4 regions of the Desulfovibrio sp. GTC20076 genome follow, and region 1 is predicted to be linked to each of the others. Evidence: riboswitches for the same ligand, from Rfam matches in the RefSeq annotation. Region 1 holds a riboswitch; each other region holds the start of a gene.
The links. A riboswitch is a leader RNA that binds a small molecule or an ion and turns the genes downstream of it on or off. The one in region 1 is predicted to bind cobalamin.
Positions count from the first base shown of each region.

Region 2: it holds a riboswitch for cobalamin, as region 1 does, so the genes downstream of both, ACZ495_RS05885 (anaerobic ribonucleoside triphosphate reductase) here and metE (5-methyltetrahydropteroyltriglutamate--homocysteine S-methyltransferase) in region 1, are expected to answer to the same signal.
Region 3: it holds a riboswitch for cobalamin, as region 1 does, so the genes downstream of both, ACZ495_RS07310 (FecCD family ABC transporter permease) here and metE (5-methyltetrahydropteroyltriglutamate--homocysteine S-methyltransferase) in region 1, are expected to answer to the same signal.
Region 4: it holds a riboswitch for cobalamin, as region 1 does, so the genes downstream of both, ACZ495_RS11925 (sirohydrochlorin cobaltochelatase) here and metE (5-methyltetrahydropteroyltriglutamate--homocysteine S-methyltransferase) in region 1, are expected to answer to the same signal.

Region 1 is NZ_AP039366.1:2,423,365-2,428,112, forward strand. It holds gene ACZ495_RS10755 (tetratricopeptide repeat protein) at 1-1,835, shown strand, start outside; cobalamin riboswitch at 2,102-2,296, shown strand; gene metE (5-methyltetrahydropteroyltriglutamate--homocysteine S-methyltransferase) at 2,501-4,748, shown strand, end outside.
Region 2 is NZ_AP039366.1:1,330,555-1,335,302, forward strand. It holds gene nrdD (anaerobic ribonucleoside-triphosphate reductase) at 1-131, opposite strand, end outside; gene ACZ495_RS05885 (anaerobic ribonucleoside triphosphate reductase) at 313-2,568, opposite strand; cobalamin riboswitch at 2,764-2,945, opposite strand; gene ACZ495_RS05890 (M16 family metallopeptidase) at 3,552-4,748, opposite strand, start outside.
Region 3 is NZ_AP039366.1:1,664,442-1,669,189, reverse strand. It holds gene ACZ495_RS07325 (metallophosphoesterase) at 1-178, opposite strand, end outside; gene ACZ495_RS07320 (5-formyltetrahydrofolate cyclo-ligase) at 251-1,045, shown strand; gene ACZ495_RS07315 (purine nucleoside phosphorylase YfiH/LACC1 family protein) at 1,036-1,794, shown strand; cobalamin riboswitch at 2,040-2,218, shown strand; gene ACZ495_RS07310 (FecCD family ABC transporter permease) at 2,386-3,480, shown strand; gene ACZ495_RS07305 (ABC transporter ATP-binding protein) at 3,564-4,433, shown strand; gene ACZ495_RS07300 (ABC transporter substrate-binding protein) at 4,381-4,748, shown strand, end outside.
Region 4 is NZ_AP039366.1:2,722,666-2,727,413, reverse strand. It holds gene ACZ495_RS11930 (30S ribosomal protein S1) at 1-1,527, opposite strand, end outside; cobalamin riboswitch at 1,691-1,913, shown strand; gene ACZ495_RS11925 (sirohydrochlorin cobaltochelatase) at 1,947-2,861, shown strand; gene ACZ495_RS11920 (PAS domain-containing protein) at 3,182-3,973, shown strand; gene ACZ495_RS11915 (hypothetical protein) at 4,416-4,748, opposite strand, start outside.

The DNA.
Region 1 (4,748 bases):
GCGCCCTGCCACCGGGCGCCCCGGGTACGCACCTTGCCGCCGCATACGTATGGGGACCACGCCCGGCCCTGGCGGCGGCCGCCTCCATCCCCACGCCCACACCTGCCGAGCCTAGAGTGCATGAACCTGTTGTACCCGTTCCCACGGTCACTGTACCGACAGTTCAGGCTCCGGTGGTTCAGGCTCCGCAGCTCCAGCCCTCCGGCGGGCAGCAAAGGCCCGGATGGAGCGGATCGAGCGGGCGGAGCGACAATGCCGGGCAAGCCGCAAGCCTGCAGGACGCCGGAAATGATGGCCGGCAAGTCTCCCCCACCCGCGAAATTATGGGCTTTCTCTTTGGCGGCAACACAGGCACGGCTTCAGATAACGCAACGGCTGCCCCGCAGGACACTGCAAGCCATCCCTCAACGTCCATACGCAGCGGCAGCCTGAACAGCACAGGTCCCAATGGCGCTCCCATGCCTCCAGGCCCGATTGCCGTGCCGCCGCCGGCTCCTGTAGCGCCACCGGCTCCCGTGGCCCCTGTGGCCCCTGCCCCGGTTCCGGCCACACCCGGCAATCGTGTTCCGGCCCGGGCCGTGGCCGAAATGCAGCCACAGTCGCCTGAAGCGCAATTGCGCCAGAAGCAGCAAAATGCAGAAAGGGAACGTCAGCGGCAGGAAAAGGCACGTTGCAGTTCCCGGCCCGCCAAGGCTACGGAAACTGCCGGTCCGGAGGCCTCCCGCCCGGCGGCAGACCATGCCGGTACGCCGACTTCCGTACCGCCCCCGGCCGCAAAGGAAGAAAACACGCCCCCGGATGTGCCGGAAACCCCAAAAGCGGAAAGCCCCTTTACACCCGGCAGCCCCGAAGCACAGGCCAATGAGGCCTACCAGAAAGGTGATTTTGCCCAGGCGCGGGCCATCTGGCAGCACCTTGCGGATGGCGGCGACGGGCAGTCCATGAACAATCTGGGCGTGCTTTATGATCTCGGTCTGGGGGTAGAGCCTGACGAAGGGCGCGCCCTGCACTGGTTTGCCCAGTCTGCGGCAGCGGGGCATCCCTCAGGCATGAGCAATTACGGCCGCATGCTGGAACAGGGACGTGGCATTGAAGCCAACCCCCACGAGGCTGCCCGCTGGTTTGACCTCGCGGCCCGACAGGGCCAGCCCGAAGCCCAGTACAATCTGGGGCTTATGTATGAAAGCGGTCACGGCGTATCCCGCGACTACAAGGCCGCCGCCGCATGGTACAGCCGCGCAGCAGCCCAGCAGCAGATAGACGCGCTCGCCCGGCTGGGCCATCTCTATCGCGCCGGAGAGGGTGTGGAAAAGAATGCGGCACGAGCCACGCTTTTACTCTATGCGGCAGCCATGCGCGGCTCTGTTCATGCCATGAAAGAGCTGGAGGCCATGGCCGAAGCCTCCGGAGTACGCCACGGAGCCGTGCTTTTCGGGCAACGGCTGGATACGGCCAACCGCACGGCCATGCGCGACACGCTTTCCAGGGCCGGCATGCAGCCGTCCCGGCAGGACGATGCCTATATCTGCGACCTGTATATCCCCGGCGCCCTTGTACCCGGCGCACGGCAAATGGCTCTTTGCTACGGCCCGGGCAGGCCCGCGCCTCTGGGCTTTGTAGAACTGGAATATGCCGCCCCCCACAAGGACACCGCCCAGAGCATCATGCGCATGGTCAGTGAGCGCTTCGGGCCGCCATCCGCCGGAGAAGGGGACGACGGACACATCTGGAATCTCGGTACGGTCATCGTGGCCACGCGCTACAACCCCGCGCAACAGACGGTCAGCCTCATGTATATGGTTCCCGCCATCTACCACCTGACACGCCAGGACTAGGCCGCCGGCCCCATGGCCATGACCGCAATGGCTGCTCCGGCTGCGTCAGCGCTTGCCACGCGGCAGGCTTCTTTTTGCCTCGCGTTCCCACATCTACAGCAACGGCTGAAGCAGTTCTGCTGCTTCCATCCATAACGTCCCTTCAGGTTGCTACCGTCCTCTCCCTGCCAGAGGCGTAGACTGCGCAGCATCGGCCTGCATCCGCAACCCGCCCGGCCGTAACAGACAGAAATCTTCCGGAGGGGCTGCACCAGTCTTGACACGAATGACCGCTTATAATATCAGGTTATCTCAATATAGTGATGAGAAACGGAAAACGGTGAAAATCCGTTGCGGACGCGCCACTGTAACCGGCACACACCCCGCGCCGCGCCACTGTTCTGCTGAACGGGAAGACGCGGCCACGCGCTACATACGCGCAGGGGCCGGAAGCCAGGAGACGCCTCGTCACGGCCGCCACCCGGCGGCACGGCAGTACTGTCTCGCGTTCAGGCAAGCGCCAGGCCCGGCTTTTTAGCCGGCCAGGTCATGTGCATCCGTGATGCGCATGCCGGCAGGTTTTCGTACCTGCCGTGAAGAGGAACCGGGAGCCTCCTCCCTCTTCAGGTATAAACGCTCTCCGCGTGAAAAGACTGCCCTTTCAACACCATATGAAAGGAGCAACCATGCAGACCCACATCCTCGGCTTTCCTTCCATCGGCAGGCACCGGGAGCTCAAACTGGCTCTCGAATCCTTCTGGCGAGGTGACACGTGCGCCCAGACCCTCAAGGAAACCGCCCACAACCTTCAGCACCAGCACTGGAACATTCAGCAGCAGGCCGGACTGACCCATGTCGCCACTGGTGATTTTTCCCTGTATGACCGCATGCTGGACACAAGCATCATGCTCGGGGCCATCCCGTCGCGTTTTGCGCCCTGCGACCGGGGCGGCAAGGATGAGTCTGCCCGCTACTTTGCCATGGCACGCGGCGATGCCTCGCGCAACATCCCTGCCCTGGAAATGACCAAGTGGTTTGATACCAACTATCACTACCTTGTGCCGGAAATCGAACCCGATGCCGTATGGACTCCCGGTGAACATCCCGTGCTTGAAGCCACAATGCGGGCAGCCGCTTTGGGTTTCAGTCCCAAACCTGCCGTCATCGGGCCTTTTACCTGGCTGGCGCTGGCCAAAGGTCAGGCAAAGGCGGATCCCTGGGCGCGCCTGGACGAGGTTCTGGCTGCCTATGCCGCCCTCATCAGACGGCTGGCTCCCCTCTGTACCCTGATACAGATTGAAGAACCTGTGCTCGGCACAGATCTTTTGCCCGATGCTGCTGCCCAACGCTTTACTGCGGCCTATGGGGCACTCAATACAGCGGCCGGCACGGCATCATGCGGACTCATGCTCACAACCTATTTTGGCCCGCTGACGCGGCACCTGCCCCTGGCTGTAAACAGCGGTTGCGCAGCCCTGCACATCGATCTTGTGCGCGCTCCCGGGCAGCTTGACGATGTTCTGTCGGCCCTGCCCGATGGCACGGCCCTGTCCCTAGGGCTTGTGGACGGCCGCAACATCTGGAAAGCCAGCTACGCGCAGGCAACGCAGCTTGCGCAGCGCGCTGCAAAAAAGCTTGGCAGCCATCGCATCCTGCTTGGCTCTTCCTGCTCCCTTCTGCATTGCCCTGTGGATCTTGCAGAGGAAACGGAACTGCCCCCTGCTGTCAGAAACCGTATGGCCTTTGCCGTGCAAAAATGTTCGGAACTGGCCGACCTTGCAACCATTGCCTGCGGCAACGGCTCTGACCTGCTCACTGCCAATGCCGGGCAAATGGAAAGTGCCCGGCAGTACGAAGGCACCGTACTGCCTGCTGTGCGCCAACGCACGGCAGCCGTTACCCCGGCCATGCTGACCCGCCGCTCTTGCCGCAGCGCGCGACGCGCGGCTCAGAACTGGCTGGGTCTGCCCCTTCTGCCCACAACAACCATAGGCTCTTTTCCGCAAACTGCGCACATCCGCAAAACGCGACAGGCTTTCAGGCAGGGCCAGATGGACAGCCATGCCTATGAAGCGGCCATTCAGGAAGAAATAGCCGCCTGCATCAAAAAGCAGGAGGTACTGGGACTGGATGTGCTGGTTCACGGCGAAGCCGAGCGCAACGACATGGTGGAATACTTTGGCCAGCAGCTGGGCGGGTTCTGCTTTACCCGCAACGGATGGGTGCAGAGCTATGGCAGCCGCTGCGTCAAGCCGCCTGTCATTTACGGCGATGTGTACCGTAAGGAAGCCATGACGGTACGCTGGGCGCGCTATGCACAATCACTGACACAAAAACCCGTCAAAGGCATGCTTACCGGCCCGGTGACCATCCTCTGCTGGAGTTTTGTGCGCGATGACCTGCCACGTAGCGAGGTATGCCGCCAGATTGCACTGGCTATCCGCGATGAGGTGCAGGATCTTGAAAAGGCTGGAATCGGCGTTATCCAGATTGACGAGGCCGCCCTGCGGGAAGGCATGCCGCTGACCGCCGGCGAAGCTGAAAAATATCTGCAATGGGCCGTGGATGCTTTTCTTCTGGCTTCCACCGGCGTGGAAGACCGCACGCAGATACATACCCACATGTGTTACAGTGAGTTCAATGCCATTCTGCCGGCCATTGCGCGCATGGATGCGGACGTCATCAGCATCGAATCCAGCCGCAGCGGCATGGAACTGCTGGATGCCTTTACCCGTTTTCACTATGACGGGCAGGTAGGCCCCGGCGTATATGATATTCACAGCCCGCGCATCCCCACAGCCCATGAAATGGCGCGCCTGCTGCACCTGGCTCTGAAGCATATCGACAAGGATCGGCTATGGGTCAATCCGGACTGCGGTCTCAAGACCCGCCAGTGGGATGAAGCATGGCCTGCGCTGGAAAACATGATTGCCG
Region 2 (4,748 bases), 1.1 Mb from region 1:
GCATTATTGAAGCGATCAAGCGTACCCACGAGATAGCCGGTGATACGGCGGGTGCGTTCAAAGCCCATGCCCTGCCCCACCAGCGTTTGTGTGGGCTTCACTTCCTCGTACAGACGCGACTTCATCAACATTGGTTTTCTCCTTGGTCTTTGAAACAATACGGTGAATATTCCAGGCCGCAGCAGCGGCCGCCGTAGCTACATAGCGCCACCAATCAACAGTGTTCATTTCGCGCGGCGCGATACGTCCGAAAAACCCGGTTCCGGCTGACTGAGCCGTTACAACGCATGGCGTTGCAATGGGTGATCCGGCCTAGTTCCACTTGGGAATATGCGGATATTTTTTCCGCAGTTCTTCCAACAATTCCGGGCTGATGCCCTCGCCTTCCTTGCGGCCGCATCGCGGGCAGCAACCGTTAATCACGCCCACGTAGCCGCACAGGGGGTCGCGGTCAAGGGGATGATTGACCGAGCCATAGCCCACGCCATTATCGTGCATGAAGCGGATAATGCTTTCAAAAGCTTCTGGATTTTTGCACGTATCGCCGTCCAGCTCCACATAGGTGATGTGGCCCGCATTGGTCATAGCGTGGTAAGGGGCCTCGATCTGAATCTTTTTGAAAGCCTTGATCGGATAGTACACCGGCACATGAAAGGAGTTGGTGTAGTAATCCTTGTCCGTAATACCGGGGATACTGCCGAACTTGGCCTTATCCAGCCCCACAAAACGACCGCTGAGGCTTTCTGCCGGGGTGGCGATAAGAGAGAAATTCAGCTTGGTTTTTTCCGCTTCTTCATCGCAACGTTTGCGCATGTGGCGGACGATCTCCAGACCAAGTTTCTGCGCTTCCTCGCTTTCGCCGTGGTGCACGCCAAGCAGAGCCTTGAGAGTTTCAGCCAGACCGATAAAGCCCATGGTCAGCGTACCGTGCTTGAGCACTTCTTCCACGCTGTCATCCCAGTCAAGCTTGCCGGAATCAAGCCAGATACCTTCGCCCATCAGAAAGGGATAGTTGCGCACCTTCTTTGAGCACTGCACTTTAAACCTGTGCATGAGCTGACGAAAAACCAAGTCAATCCTGTCGTCAAGCAGGGCGTAAAACCTTTTTATATCACCTTGGGCTTCCAGTCCCAGACGGGGCAGATTCACAGAGGTGAAGCTCAGATTGCCCCGCCCGCAGGTGACCTCACGGTCCTTGTCGTACACGTTGCCGAGCACACGCGTGCGGCAGCCCATATAGGCCACTTCGGTATTGTAGTCACCGGGCTTGTAGTACTGAAGGTTATAAGGGGCATCCAGGAAGCTGAAGTTCGGGAAAAGCCGCATGGCTGAAACGTCTATGGCCAGTTTGAAAAGATCGTAGTTGGGATCTTCGCTGTTATAGTTGACCCCGGACTTGACCTTGAAAATCTGCACGGGAAAGATGGAGGTTTCTCCATTCCCCAATCCGGCCTTGGTGGCTTTGAGCAGGTTTTTTGTGACCATGCGCCCTTCGGCTGAAACGTCCGTACCATAGTTGATGGAGCTGAAAGGCACCTGGGCGCCCGCACGGGAATTCATAGTATTCAGGTTATGGATAAGGGCTTCCATAGCCTGATAGGTGCGGCGTTCGGTGTATTTGAGGGCTTCTTCAACAGCGTAGGCGTGGGCTTCGGCCACCATGGCCTCCTGCCCTTCGGGGGCAACTTCGCCAAGACGGCGGCACAGCGCGTCCACAGAGCCGAGACGGGGGCACAGCGCCGCCTCAGCAAGCAGCTTTTCAGTAAAGGCAGCCGCTTCTCTTGCGTCCACATGCAAAACAATGCGCACAAAAGAAGAAAAAGCGCGCTCGTATTCCTTGCGGTAGGTTTTTACAACCCCCTCGGCCATGGCAAAGTCGAAATGAGGCACGCTCTGACCGCCGTGCATTTCATTCTGGTTGGCCTGAATGGCTATGCAGGCCAGGGCCGAATAGCTTTCAATGGAATTCGGTTCACGCAAATACCCGTGCCCAGTAGAAAAACCATTTTTAAACAGGGGGATAAGATCTATCTGGCAGCACGTTTCCGTGAGCATATAGAAATCTTTGTCGTGAATATGAATATCACCGTGAATATGGGCTGCCGAAGCGTCTTTGGGTAAGATATAGTTATCTATGAAAAATTTTGACCCTTCGGAGCCGTATTTGAGCATGGTGCCCATGGCCGTATCGCCGTCAATATTGGCGTTTTCGCGCTTGATATCCTCATGGATGGCGGCGGAATACGTCAGCTTTTTATAAATATCCATGAGATACGATTCCGCATTGCGAATTTTCGTATGCTCGGCACGATACAGGATGTAGGCCTTGGCGGTTTTGGCGTAATCATACTGAATCAATGATTCTTCAACCACGTCCTGAATTTCTTCAACGTGCTTCAGACCACGTTCATTCAGCTTTTTGCAAACTTTTTCGGTGACGAATAAAAGGTCAGTGGGGGACATATCCTCGCCCCCCACAGCCTGATTGGCCTTGGTGATGGCGTTGAGGATCTTGACTGAATCAAAGGGCACTGCCGTGCCATCGCGCTTGATGATGCTGGCGGGCATGGAAGAAAGCTCCCGGAACATAGTGAACAGGGCCGTCCAGAATATGGACGCAAATACCGATACCTAATGGAGGGGCAAACAAAATAACAGGAACATGCCTGCAGCCGAAGGCAGACCGCCCTCAGCGGGGGGACTGACCGACAAAAGCCCCGTGTCGGTTGTCCTTATTGGGGTTACAGGGGATACCCATCACCCTTTGAAGGTAAGTTGAAAGCAGGTCTTCCGGCTTGCCGGCCATCTTTCGGCCTTCCCGGGCTGAACCCAGTGGCGCATGGTGAAAGACAGTTTGTTGCCCGGCTTACGGCGGCGGGTCCGCTCCCGCTTTTCACGGGATTCCCGATTAAGCCCGGTGGGGCACTTTCAATGTCTAGAAAATCTCAAAAGAACCGCTTCATGTCAATTGGGGTTGGTAAAAAAGACTTCCTAGGTGCATGGGAACAGTTTAGTTTATATTAAGAAAAATTTTTAATTACGCTCGTTAAGCAGGACTGAAAAAAGACCGCAAAAGAGCACAGGGCGAGAATGGGGGCTCTGCCCTGCTTAACACTGCCGGAACCGCTATTGAAAGTTCCGCAGCCTGATATGCTGGCTGGTGACTTCCCTCAGTGCGGATCTGCAACCTAGCGCACTGCGAAGATGATTTCAAGGCTGCTCAAGTCCTTGATACAAGCGGATTTTTGAAGTTAGCAGCTAAAAACCCGCGCTAGTGGCCGTTTTTTTCAGGTCATTTTTTTTCGATAAATATTCCTGACAAGCTGGAGGCAGCACTTCCCCTCCTTCACAGACAGTAAAAAAACGCCGATACTGACGGTACGTGCCGACTTTCGGCCATAGCCGTTTCTTTGTGAAACAGGCCTGCCCTTCTTCTTATTGCCATGCAAAACCCCATCAGGCTCCAGGTTCGCGCAAGAGGCTTCACCTGAAAGGCCTGATGGGGGCAAAACACACTGTCGTCACGCACCTTCGCGGAACTACAGGTATTGTCAGGGCAAGAGCACCAGTTCGTAAGCGTTTTCCTGCTCCAGATATTTCCTGGCCACGGCCTGCACCTGAGCAGGCGTCAGGGTTGCGGCCTTTTCAATAAGCTGGCGGTCAAAGTCATAGGGGCGGCGCAAAAGGGCATCACCGGCGGCATCCGCAGCCCGTGCGCCCAGGCTTTGCCGTTCGCGAAAGTATGCGCCAAGCAGACGGTTTGCCCCGGCCTCCAGTTGCGCAGCCGACAGGGGTTTTGCCTTGATGTCGGCAATAATCTTGCCAAAACCTTTACGGGCCTGCTCCACTTTGTCCGGAGTAGTGCCTATGTAAAAAGCCATCATTCCTGCTTCGGGCATACTGCGATAAAAAGCCGTCACCGTGTAACCCAGGCCTTCCACATCTCTCAACTGGCTGAACAGCAGACCGCTCTGACCGGAAAGCACGGCCTGAAGCAGCATCAGGGCCGGCGCATCCTCATGGGTAGGCGGCACAGCCTTGAAAACCTGGAGCACATGCGCCTGATTGCGGCCAGGGAGGTGCAGGTCGAGTTTTTTATCATGCCCCCATGCCGGAGCGCCCGGCGCGGGGATATCTGTGCGGGGTACAGGCAAGGACCGGGCTAAGGCCAGCACGGCCTCACGGTCGAAGTCTCCGGCTATGGAAAGGACCCAGGGCTGTCCCATCTGTTCCTGCCAGAAGGCGCGTACATCCTTGCCCCCAAAACGGTCGAGGTTTTCCGCATTACCCAGGCCGTCATAGCCGTAAGGTTGGCCGCCAGGGAAAAGAAATCCGTTGAGCTTGGAAAACAGGTAGGACGAAGGCCTGTCGGACCGTTGACGTATGGCGGCTTTCATATTGTCCGCTTCACGTCGTATTTCCTTTTCTTCAAACCTGGGGCTGCGCAACGCTTCGCCCAGTATGGCGAAATAGTCTGCATTGAAGCGCGCCGGGCCGGTAATGGAGAGGGTAAAGCTCTGCAGCCCGGCACTGGCATCTATGGCCGCTGCGCGGTCGGAAAAAAAGCGTTCCACACCCTGGGCGTCCAGCGTGCCGATGCCCGAGGTAAGCGCGCGGGCCGTAAGGCCAGCAAGTCCTTGGCAATCTGGCTTGAGTAAAGCGTTGCCGCCCGGGAGCATCATATCAACGGCCACGTAGGGAACCGTGGCGTCAGGTTGTAAAATGAGGGTGCGGCCAGCGCCCAGCTG
Region 3 (4,748 bases), 760 kb from region 1:
TGCGCAGGGCGTCCATGACCATTTCGGCCTGCTTGACGCCACCCGTGATGGTCAGGTCGCCGGTGACGATAATGCCGTCGGCCTGCGCCAGTTCGGGAATTTTGGCAAAGCGTTCGGTTTCATCATGAATGTCGCCCACGGCGATCCAGAGGTAATCCTGAGCGTCAGAGCTTGGCATGGCGGTGCATCCTTTGTTACATTGGCACTGCTGTATTATTGCCATACTTCATCATATAAGGAAAGGCCCGGCATGAGTGAAAAAAACACGGATCACGGCCCTTGCGGACGCTGCACACGGCCGCAGTCTGGCCATCCGGGTCAGGATGCCCGCCTCTCCGGAGCACGCCCCGGGCAGCCCGCCTCACAGTTAGACGCGGAGCAGGGGGAGGCCCCGGCGGCCAGCAAGCAGCGGCTGCGTGAGCGTATGGGCCGTCTGCGGCGCGAGCAGCCTGTAGAGCTTGCCGAAAGGCGCGCCCGGGCCGCACAGGAGCGCCTGCTTGATTCCCCCTGCTGGAAGCAGGCGGATTGCGTGGCTCTTTATGTGGGCATTAAGGACGAACTGGGCACCAGCCGTTTGCTGGAGCACGCCTGGAGCACCGGGCGCCTGGTATGGCTGCCCCGCGTGCGCCGGGGCAGCAGGGGGATTATGGATTTTGTGGCCTGTACCGGCCGGGATCAACTGCGGTCCGGCCCGTTTGGCTTGCTGGAACCTGATGCGGCTCTGCCGGGTGTGGGGCCTGAAGACATTTCTGCCCGGGCGGCTCGCAATGATGCCACTGCAGGCCAGGCAACAGCCGGCAGTGCGGCGATGGGCAGCCCGCCGTTTTTGCCGGATCTGATGGTCATTCCCGGTCTGGCTTTTGATGTTTCCGGCGGGCGCCTTGGGTATGGCGGCGGGTATTATGACCGTTTTCTGCAGGCCGGTCTTGATTGCCCGCGTGTGGGGCTGTGTTTTGACTTTCAGCTTGTTTCTGCCCTTCCTCTGGATCCGTGGGACCAGAGGGTTCACCATGTATGCACTGAAGAGCGTTTGCTGTGTCCATAAGCTATATTCCTTTCATGTTTCCGGGCTTGAATTCCGTCCGCTGTGTATTTCAGACCCGTCCAGGCGGCGCTTGCCTGGGTGAGTACGGCGGGGGCAATATTTCTTTCAGCGTTGGTGATGACGCAGCTCATGTGGCGGCCAATCGCCGTGACTTGCTGGCGTCTTTGAAAACTCAGGGCTTGAGCCAATGGGCCGAACTGTCCCAGGTGCATGGCCATGTGATGGTTTTTGAGCCGCAGCCTGTAGCCTGTGATGCCGCGCCTGCCGAAGAAGGCGACGGCATGGCTACTGCGCGGCCCGGCATGGGCCTGTTTATCAAAACGGCAGACTGCCAGCCCATTCTTCTGGCACACAAAAGCGGCCGGTATGTGGCGGCCATGCATGCGGGCTGGCGCGGCAACCGCTGTGATTTCCCCCTCACCGGCCTTGTGCGTTTTTGCGAGCGCTATGATCTCAAGCCGCAGGATGTTTTTGCCGTGCGCGGGCCGAGTCTTGGCCCAGGCATGGCGGAGTTTGTCAATTTTGACAGGGAGTGGGGCGCGGAATTCCGCCCGTGGTTTGACGAAGGCAGCCACACTATGGACCTCTGGAGCCTGACCCGGCATCAGCTCATGCTGGCTGGCCTGCCCGCGCGTAACATTTTTGGCTTGGATATCTGCACGGCCAGCAATAACGAACAGTTTTTCTCCTATCGCCGCGCGAAAGCCTCGGGGCGTCAGGCCAGCATTATCTGGATTCAGAACGGGTAGGGCGGGGCAGGTCTCGCGCAGCCAGTCTTGAAAGGGCCTCTGGCCTACGCCTGATGTTCCTCTGCACGGCGAGCTGGCAAGGTATTTTTGCCGCCCATTGCTTCGGTTCCCGTCTGTCGCCTGTGCGGCCTGAGGCTGACTGCCCTGTGTCTCCAGCGCCGTGCCGCAGGCGCGGCAGTCTTGGCGCACACACGCAGCCGCCTTGCCTGGGCCGCGTTCGGCATTGACAGCCCGCCTGCCCCCGCCTAAAGTATGCGCGGCAATGGTAGCCGGAACACCGGCTTGAAAAGGGAATCCCGTGCAATGCGGGAGCGGACCCGCCGCCGTAAGGTTCATGAACCTCGCACCATGCAGCGCCACTGGAAACGGGAAGGCCGGGGCGGGGGAACCAAGCCGGAAGACCTGCCTTGCCCTGCGGCCCGCGCATGACGCGCAGAGCCGCTGTTGCGGCCAGGGCCGCCACGGCAACGGGTTTTTGCCGGCAGGATTGAGGAAATACGGGCCTCTTCCGCCAATGCGCCAAACGGCGTACTGCGCGGGAGGGGCCTTTTTTATACACCCGGCGGCCTGCCGGGTGCGCAAAGGGCGGGCATGACCGCGACACCATATATATCCTCACATTCCGGCACTGCTTTTCCAAGGCTGTGGCCCGCATTTGCTGTTCTGACAGTCCTGTGGCTTGTTTCGCTGCCGCTGGCCTGTCTGCCCGGCCCTGTTTCGCTATCTGCGGAGCAGGTTTTTCATGCTCTGGCGGCCCAGTTGGGGCTGGTACAGGAGCCGCAGGACGCCTCCCTCATGCTGGTTGTAGGGCAGATACGGCTTGCCCGCGTGTGCCTTGCGGCTTTGTGCGGCGGCGCTTTGGCTGTGGCGGGCGTGGCCTTGCAGGGTGTGTTGCGCAATCCGCTCGCTGATCCTTTTACCTTGGGCATTTCTGCCGGAGCGGCTTGCGGGGCCAGTGTGGCCATCGCCTTGGGCGGCGTTCTGGCCGCAACCCTGAGCGCCCCTTTGGCTGCCCTGCGGCTGCCACTGCCCGGCCCTGCGGCCCTTGTGCCCCCTGCGGCCCTTGCCGGAGCGTTGCTGGCCCTTGCCGGGGCATTATGGCTCGGCCGGGGCGATGGCGGTTTCAGGCGTGAGAGCGTCATTCTGGCGGGCATTGCTGTGGCAGCTTTTCTGGGGGCGCTGGTGGCCCTGATCAAGGCGCTCAACGAAGAATCCGTCACGAGCATCGTGTTCTGGATTATGGGGTCTTTTCAAGGGCGCGGGTGGGACAGCCTGCCATTGCTGCTGCTGACTCTTGTGCCCGGTCTGCTGGCCGTGGGTATGGGCTGGCGGGCGCTGGACGTACTGGCGCTGGGGGATGAGCAGGCCGCCCAGCTTGGCCTGCATGTGGGCAGGGCGCGCCTGTGGCTGTTGGCCGGTGCAAGCTGCATGACGGCGGGCTGTGTGGCCGTGGCCGGGGTCATAGGTTTTGTGGGCCTGGTTGTGCCGCATGTGCTGCGTCTTGTTTTGGGCTGCGGGCATGGCCCTTTGCTGGCCGGAGCATTTTTCGGCGGCGGCGTGCTGCTGGTCTGGGCCGATGTGCTGGCCCGCTGCGTGCTTGACGGCGGGCAGGAACTGCCTGTGGGGGTGGTAACGGCCCTTGTGGGCGGACCATTTTTTGCCCTTCTGGTGCGGAGGCGCACATGACGCGCCCTCTACCCGTGCAGCCGGACCCGCCTCATGCTCCGGGCCGTGAGGCGTCCCCGGCTGCGCATGCCGGTGGGCCGCCCATACTTGAGGCGCGCGCCCTGTGTGCCGGTTACCGGGAACGCCCGGTCTTGCAGGAAATCTGTTTTACGGCGCGGCGTGGTGAATGTGTGGCCCTGCTGGGTCCCAACGGCAGCGGCAAGACTACGTTGTTGCGCTGTCTTTCCGGTGTGTTGCCGGCTGGGGCAGGAAGTGTTTTTTTGCAGGGCAGACCTCTTGCGGGCCTGAAGCCGCGCCAGCGCGCCCGCCTTGCCGCCGTGGTGCCGCAGGGCGGCCGGTTCCCCCAGGAACTGACAGCACGGCAGATGGTGTTGCTTGGCCGCTATCCACATCTTTCGTGGCTGGGCAGTTACGGGCGCCGCGACCATGAAGCCGTGGATGCCGCACTGGCAGCCTGCGAAGCAGAATTGCTGGCTCCCCGCCGTCTGGCGGAGCTTTCGGGCGGCGAACTGCAACGGGTGCTGCTGGCAAGGGCGCTGGCGCAGGAAAGCCCGCTTCTGCTGCTTGACGAACTTGCCGCCGGGCTGGACATGGCCCGCATGGTGGGGCTTTTCGACTTGCTGGAGCGTCGCCGTGCTGCCGGAGCCTGTGTACTTATGGCTGTACACGACTGCAATCTGGCTGCCGTGTATGCGACACGCCTGCTGGGCCTCAAGGCGGGCAGACTGTTTTTTGACGGCCCGGTGGACGCGGTTTTTACAGAGGAGAAGCTCAGTGCTCTTTACGATATCCCTATTGATGTGCTGCCGCACCCGCGCTGGGGGCTGCCCCAGGCTCTTCTGGCCCGTGCCCGCGGTCCCCGCAGCAGTCTCGCGGACTTTTGCAACGGCGCTGCTTCCTTTGCTGCTGACCCTGACGGTGCATCTGACCCCGGCTCAGGTTTTTGCCGCTGATACTGCTCAGCTCACGGCTTTGCAAGCAGGGCCAGCATCCGTACCGCACCAGAAAAACAGCACAACGCCTGCCGACACCGGCGCCGATACTCCCATAATGGTCAGTGACGATACCGGGCACGTGGTGCGTCTGCAGCAGCCCGCCCGGCGGGTGATAGCCCTGTACGGAGCCTTTAACGAACTTTTACTGGCCCTTGGGGCCGGGGATGTTCTGGCGGCCCGCACCGTGGCTGATGCCGAAGTGCCGGGGCTTGAGCATCTGCCCGCCATCGGAACGCACATGCGCCCCAATGCGGAACTTGTGGTGCGTCAGTC
Region 4 (4,748 bases), 300 kb from region 1:
GCCTTCTTTGTAGATTTCAGCCGGGGTCTTGACCTTTTTGCTGGACAGTTCGGAAACGTGCACCAGCCCTTCAATGCCTTCTTCCACTTCAACAAAGAGGCCGAAGTCGGTGATATTGGTCACAATGCCCTTGACGGTGCAACCCACGGGATAGGTGCTGGGCACATGGCCCCACGGATCGTCCACCAGCTGCTTGACGCCCAGGGTGAACTTTTCGTTCTCCTGGTCAACGGTCAGCACCTTGGCCTGCACGGTATCGCCCACCTTGTACATTTCGTTGGGGTGGCGCACCTTCTTGGTCCAGGAGATGTCGGACACGTGGATGAGGCCGTCAATGCCGTCTTCGATACCGATGAACATGCCGAATTCGGTGATGTTCTTGATAACGCCCTCAAGAATGGTGCCTTCAGGATACTTTTCGGCAACCAGTTCCCAGGGATTGGGACGAACCTGCTTCATGCCGAGGCTGATGCGCTTCTTTTCCCCGTCCACGCCCAGGATGACCACTTCGACTTCGTCGCCGGTGTGAACCATCTGGGAAGGATGGCGCAGTTTGCGCGTCCATGACATTTCAGAGATATGCACAAGGCCTTCAACGCCAGGCTCCAGCTCCACAAAGGCGCCGTAGTCAACCAGGTTGGTGACCTTGCCGGAGCATTTGGCCCCTTCGGGGAAGCGGGCGGAAATGTCCTGCCACGGATCGGGCACAAGCTGCTTGAGCCCCAGGGAAACCTTGTTGTTGTCGCGGTCAAAGGAAAGAACCTTGAGGGTCAGTTCCTGACCGATGGTGATCATTTCCTTGGGATGGCGGATGCGCTTCCAGCTCATGTCGGTGATGTGCAGAAGCCCGTCAAGGCCGCCCAGGTCAACAAACACGCCGTATTCGGTGATGTTTTTGGCCTTGCCTTCCACGGTCTGACCCTCTTCAAGGGTGCGCAGCAGATCCTGACGCTTGGAATCGCGCTCTTCTTCAAGCAGCACGCGGCGGGAAACGATAACGTTGCTGCGGCGGCGGTTGATTTTGAGCACGCGGAACTCGAACTCCTGGTTGACCAGGGCGTCCATGTCCGGCACGGGGCGCAGGTCCACATGGGAACCGGGCAAAAAGGCCTCTACTCCGCCGATATCCACAGTGTAGCCGCCCTTGATGCGACGCACAATGTGGCCCGTGATGACCCTGTTGTTTTCCTGCACGTCTTCGAGCTGGTCGAAAACCTGCATGCGTTTGGCCTTTTCAAAAGAAAGGGTGATGGTTCCGTCGTTTTCGTTCTTGCGAACAACGTACACGTCCACCTTGTCGCCCACGGCAACGCCGATGTTTCCGGCGGCATCGCGAAATTCGGCCGTGGGGATCTGCCCCTCGGACTTGAAGTTCACGTCCACCAGCACATTGTCGTCATCCACACGAACGATCTCACCCTTGGTGATAGAGCCTTCTTCAAGGTCGCCAAAATCGGAAGTGAGGTAGTTTTCGAGGGCACTCTCGAAATTCATTTCGGTTTCGTGCCCGGTTTCCAAACCTGCCATATGTCCAGCCTCCAAACATGATTTCCCTAATACAAGGGAGGCCGCATAAGTACCAGAATTCTGCCGAAAGAACAAGGAAAAATCCGCCAAAAATGGCCTCCGGAGCCGAAAACCGGTTCCGAAGTCCCTGTATTTCCCCGGCTGGCGCAAGCCACCGCCTGCCTTGACATTTACCGCGCCCTGTTGTCCTCTGTCGTTTTGGCGGGGAATTTCGTGCAAATCGAAAACAGTCGCGCTGCGGTAAGAGGGGACAAAGCTTCTTCATGCTGTTCTGAAGAGCGGCATGCGACAGCCAGTCGCATATGCGGTGAAGGCGAAGCCAAGGCGCGGGCCATATGGCCCCACAGCCCTCAAGTCCGAACATCCGCCGGGGCCGGTGCCCTTTGCGAACCTTTCAACGCGAAATTGAGGAGGTTGCCATGCCGCGTATCCTTTCACATGCGGGGTTTCGCCCGCTGCTTTTCGTTCTGCTGCTGCTCGCGAGCCTGTGCCTGCACGGCACAAGCCATGCCGCCGATGCCCCCAAGGAAGGGGTGCTGCTGGTGGCCTTCGGCACCAGCGTTCCCGAGGGCATGCCCGCCTTCAATGCCGTAGATGCTGAATTTAAAAAGGCTTTTCCCGGATCGCCCGTGGTGTGGGCCTATACATCACAGATCATTCGTAAAAAACTGGCCGAACAGGGCCAGCCCGTGGGCGGCATCAGCGATGGCATGGCCCAGCTTGCCAAAGACGGCGTAAAGGTTGTGCGCGTGCAGTCGCTGCATGTGCTTGGCGGCGAAGAATTTTCAGCCCTTGAACGCGCAGTTCTGCTTGACGTGAGCAAACATCCGGGCCGTTTCGACGCGGTTTTCCTGGGCCGCCCCCTGCTGGAATCCAGGGCCGATGCGCAGGAACTGGCTGCGATCCTGCTGGCTGACACCAAAAAAGCCCGCGGCAAAAATACTGCCCTTGTGCTTATGGGCCACGGCCAGAGCCACGGGCGCGCCGACCTTGCCTTTGAAGGCGTATGCGCCGTGTTCAAGGCTGCGGACAAAAAGGTCCACATGGCCACAGTAGAGGGCGCGCGCACCTTTGAAGACCTGCTCAAGGAACTCAAAGCCGCCAAGGTCAAGCAGGTGGTACTAGCCCCGCTGATGCTGGTTGCCGGAGACCACGCCCGCAACGACCTTGCCGGCGACGAGGAAGACTCGTGGGCCAGCCAGCTCAAAAAAGCGGGCATCAAGGTTGACGCCCACCTCAAAGGCCTGGGCGAGATGCCCGGCACGGCCGCCATTTTCGTGCGCCATGCCAAGGAAAGTGCCGACGACCTGACCAGGGAACCCAGAAAGCCGTAACAGGCCGCATAAGCGCCTGCTGGCTGCCGTCCCGCACGGGCGCGTTACAACAATGTCAGGTGCGCGGGCCGGGCCATGCCCCGGGCCGCGCACCTTTTTTGCATTTCCCGCCCATGCCGGACGGCCGGGCCTGCCACGGCAGACAGGCCTGCAAGGCAGATGCCCCCGATGCCGCCAGCAACTCTTCTGCCCGATTGTGGGATCTTGGGGTACACAATATCTGTTTTTTTGTGTAGCATGCCTTAAAATTTCATCCTTAACACGCCGGATGGCCTTTTTTCGGCCACAGTCCGGTTCCCTGTCCGCCGGGGGAGGCCCGCATGCCCAAGCAAAGTCGCAAGATATCCCCGCCGCGCGCCGCCGCACAACCCCGCCGCACAGCCAGAAGCGGACGCGCCTACCCGCAGGATACGGAAAAAACCGCCAGCCACAAGGCCGAGGCACAAGCCATATTCGCCAATGCCAAACGCATGGCGGCAATGATGGCCCGCACTCTTGGCCCCTTTTGCGAGGTGGCCGTGCACGATTTTAGCGATCTTGAGCACTCCATCATCCACATTGAAGGCGCCCTTACCGGCCGTAACGTAGGCGCTCCGGCCACAAACATGGTCACCAAGGCCTGGCGGCAGGGCGGCGACAATGTGCAGGACATCATTGCCTATTCCGCCGCAACCCCCTCGGGACGGACACTCAAGTCCTCCATCAGCTTTTTGCGCAACAGTGAAGAACAGGTCATCGGGGCGGTCTGCATGCATTTTGACCTGACAGACCTGGAGCGCTTTCAGGGGGTTCTGCATGCCCTGCTGCGTTTTGAAAGCGCCCCCGGCAAGGAAATGAGCGAGGCCTTTCCCTCCTGCCTCGGCGAGACAAGCGATGCCATCATTGAAACGGCCATCCGCCGGGCGGGCAAACATCCTGCCACCATGACGCGTGAAGAAAAACTGCATTTTGTGCGCATTATGGATGAAGAAGGGGCTTTTCTCATCAAGGGTATGGTGCAGTACCTGGCAAAGGCCATGCGCGTGTCCATCTACACCGTGTACAATTACATGCGCCAGATCAAGGAAGACGCCAGCCGCGAGGCGGCCTCGGGCCAGAAAAAGGCTGATTAGAGCCTTTTTAACGTGAAAATGCTCTGGCGCCTGCGCGCGCAGGCGCTCACCGTGGGGATACGAGGGCAATTTTTTGGTGCTGTTACACGCCGGAACGGCGTGCCGTCACTTTTGAGAGTGTACATTCTCAAATGAAAATACTGTTGCGCGCCCGGGCGCTGCGGAACTGGCAGCGTGGGGCAGATATGGCCGCAGGAGCGCAGCCCAACGCCTGCCGCGCCCGAAGGCTCCGAAGCCCCCCGCCATGCAGCACTGAAACAACGCAGAGAGCGGCGTTACCACATTGAAACCATTGTTTTTCAGTCAGCATCGGCTCGTGTTCATGAAAAATCCGGCCCGGGTCCGGGGCCTTCAGAAAATCAGGGGTGCGCCGTCCGGAACAGGCATTTTTCAGGCATGCGGCCATGCCGTGCCGCGCAGACACCATCGTCTTGCCGCAGGCTTACTGCCAGCCGCCCCACAGGGCAATCCGCTGCAAACCCAGCATTGCAACAAGCATCCCTGCCTGAACGACCAGGGCCGCAATAAAAGCAGCACCCTTGCCCCGCATGCCACAACGCGCCGGAGATTGCCTGGCCACCATGCCCCACACGCCCTGCAAAACGCGCTTGAGGGGCCATACAAGCGCCAGCCCCATCCACAGCAGGCCGCCCCAGGTGAAATACCTGATGTCGGAAATAGCCCAGAAGCGCTCCAGAACAGCGCCCAGACCAATATTGCCCGCACTGTAGGCACTGCCTATGGACTCCACGGCGTCCAGGGCTTTTCCATCGCT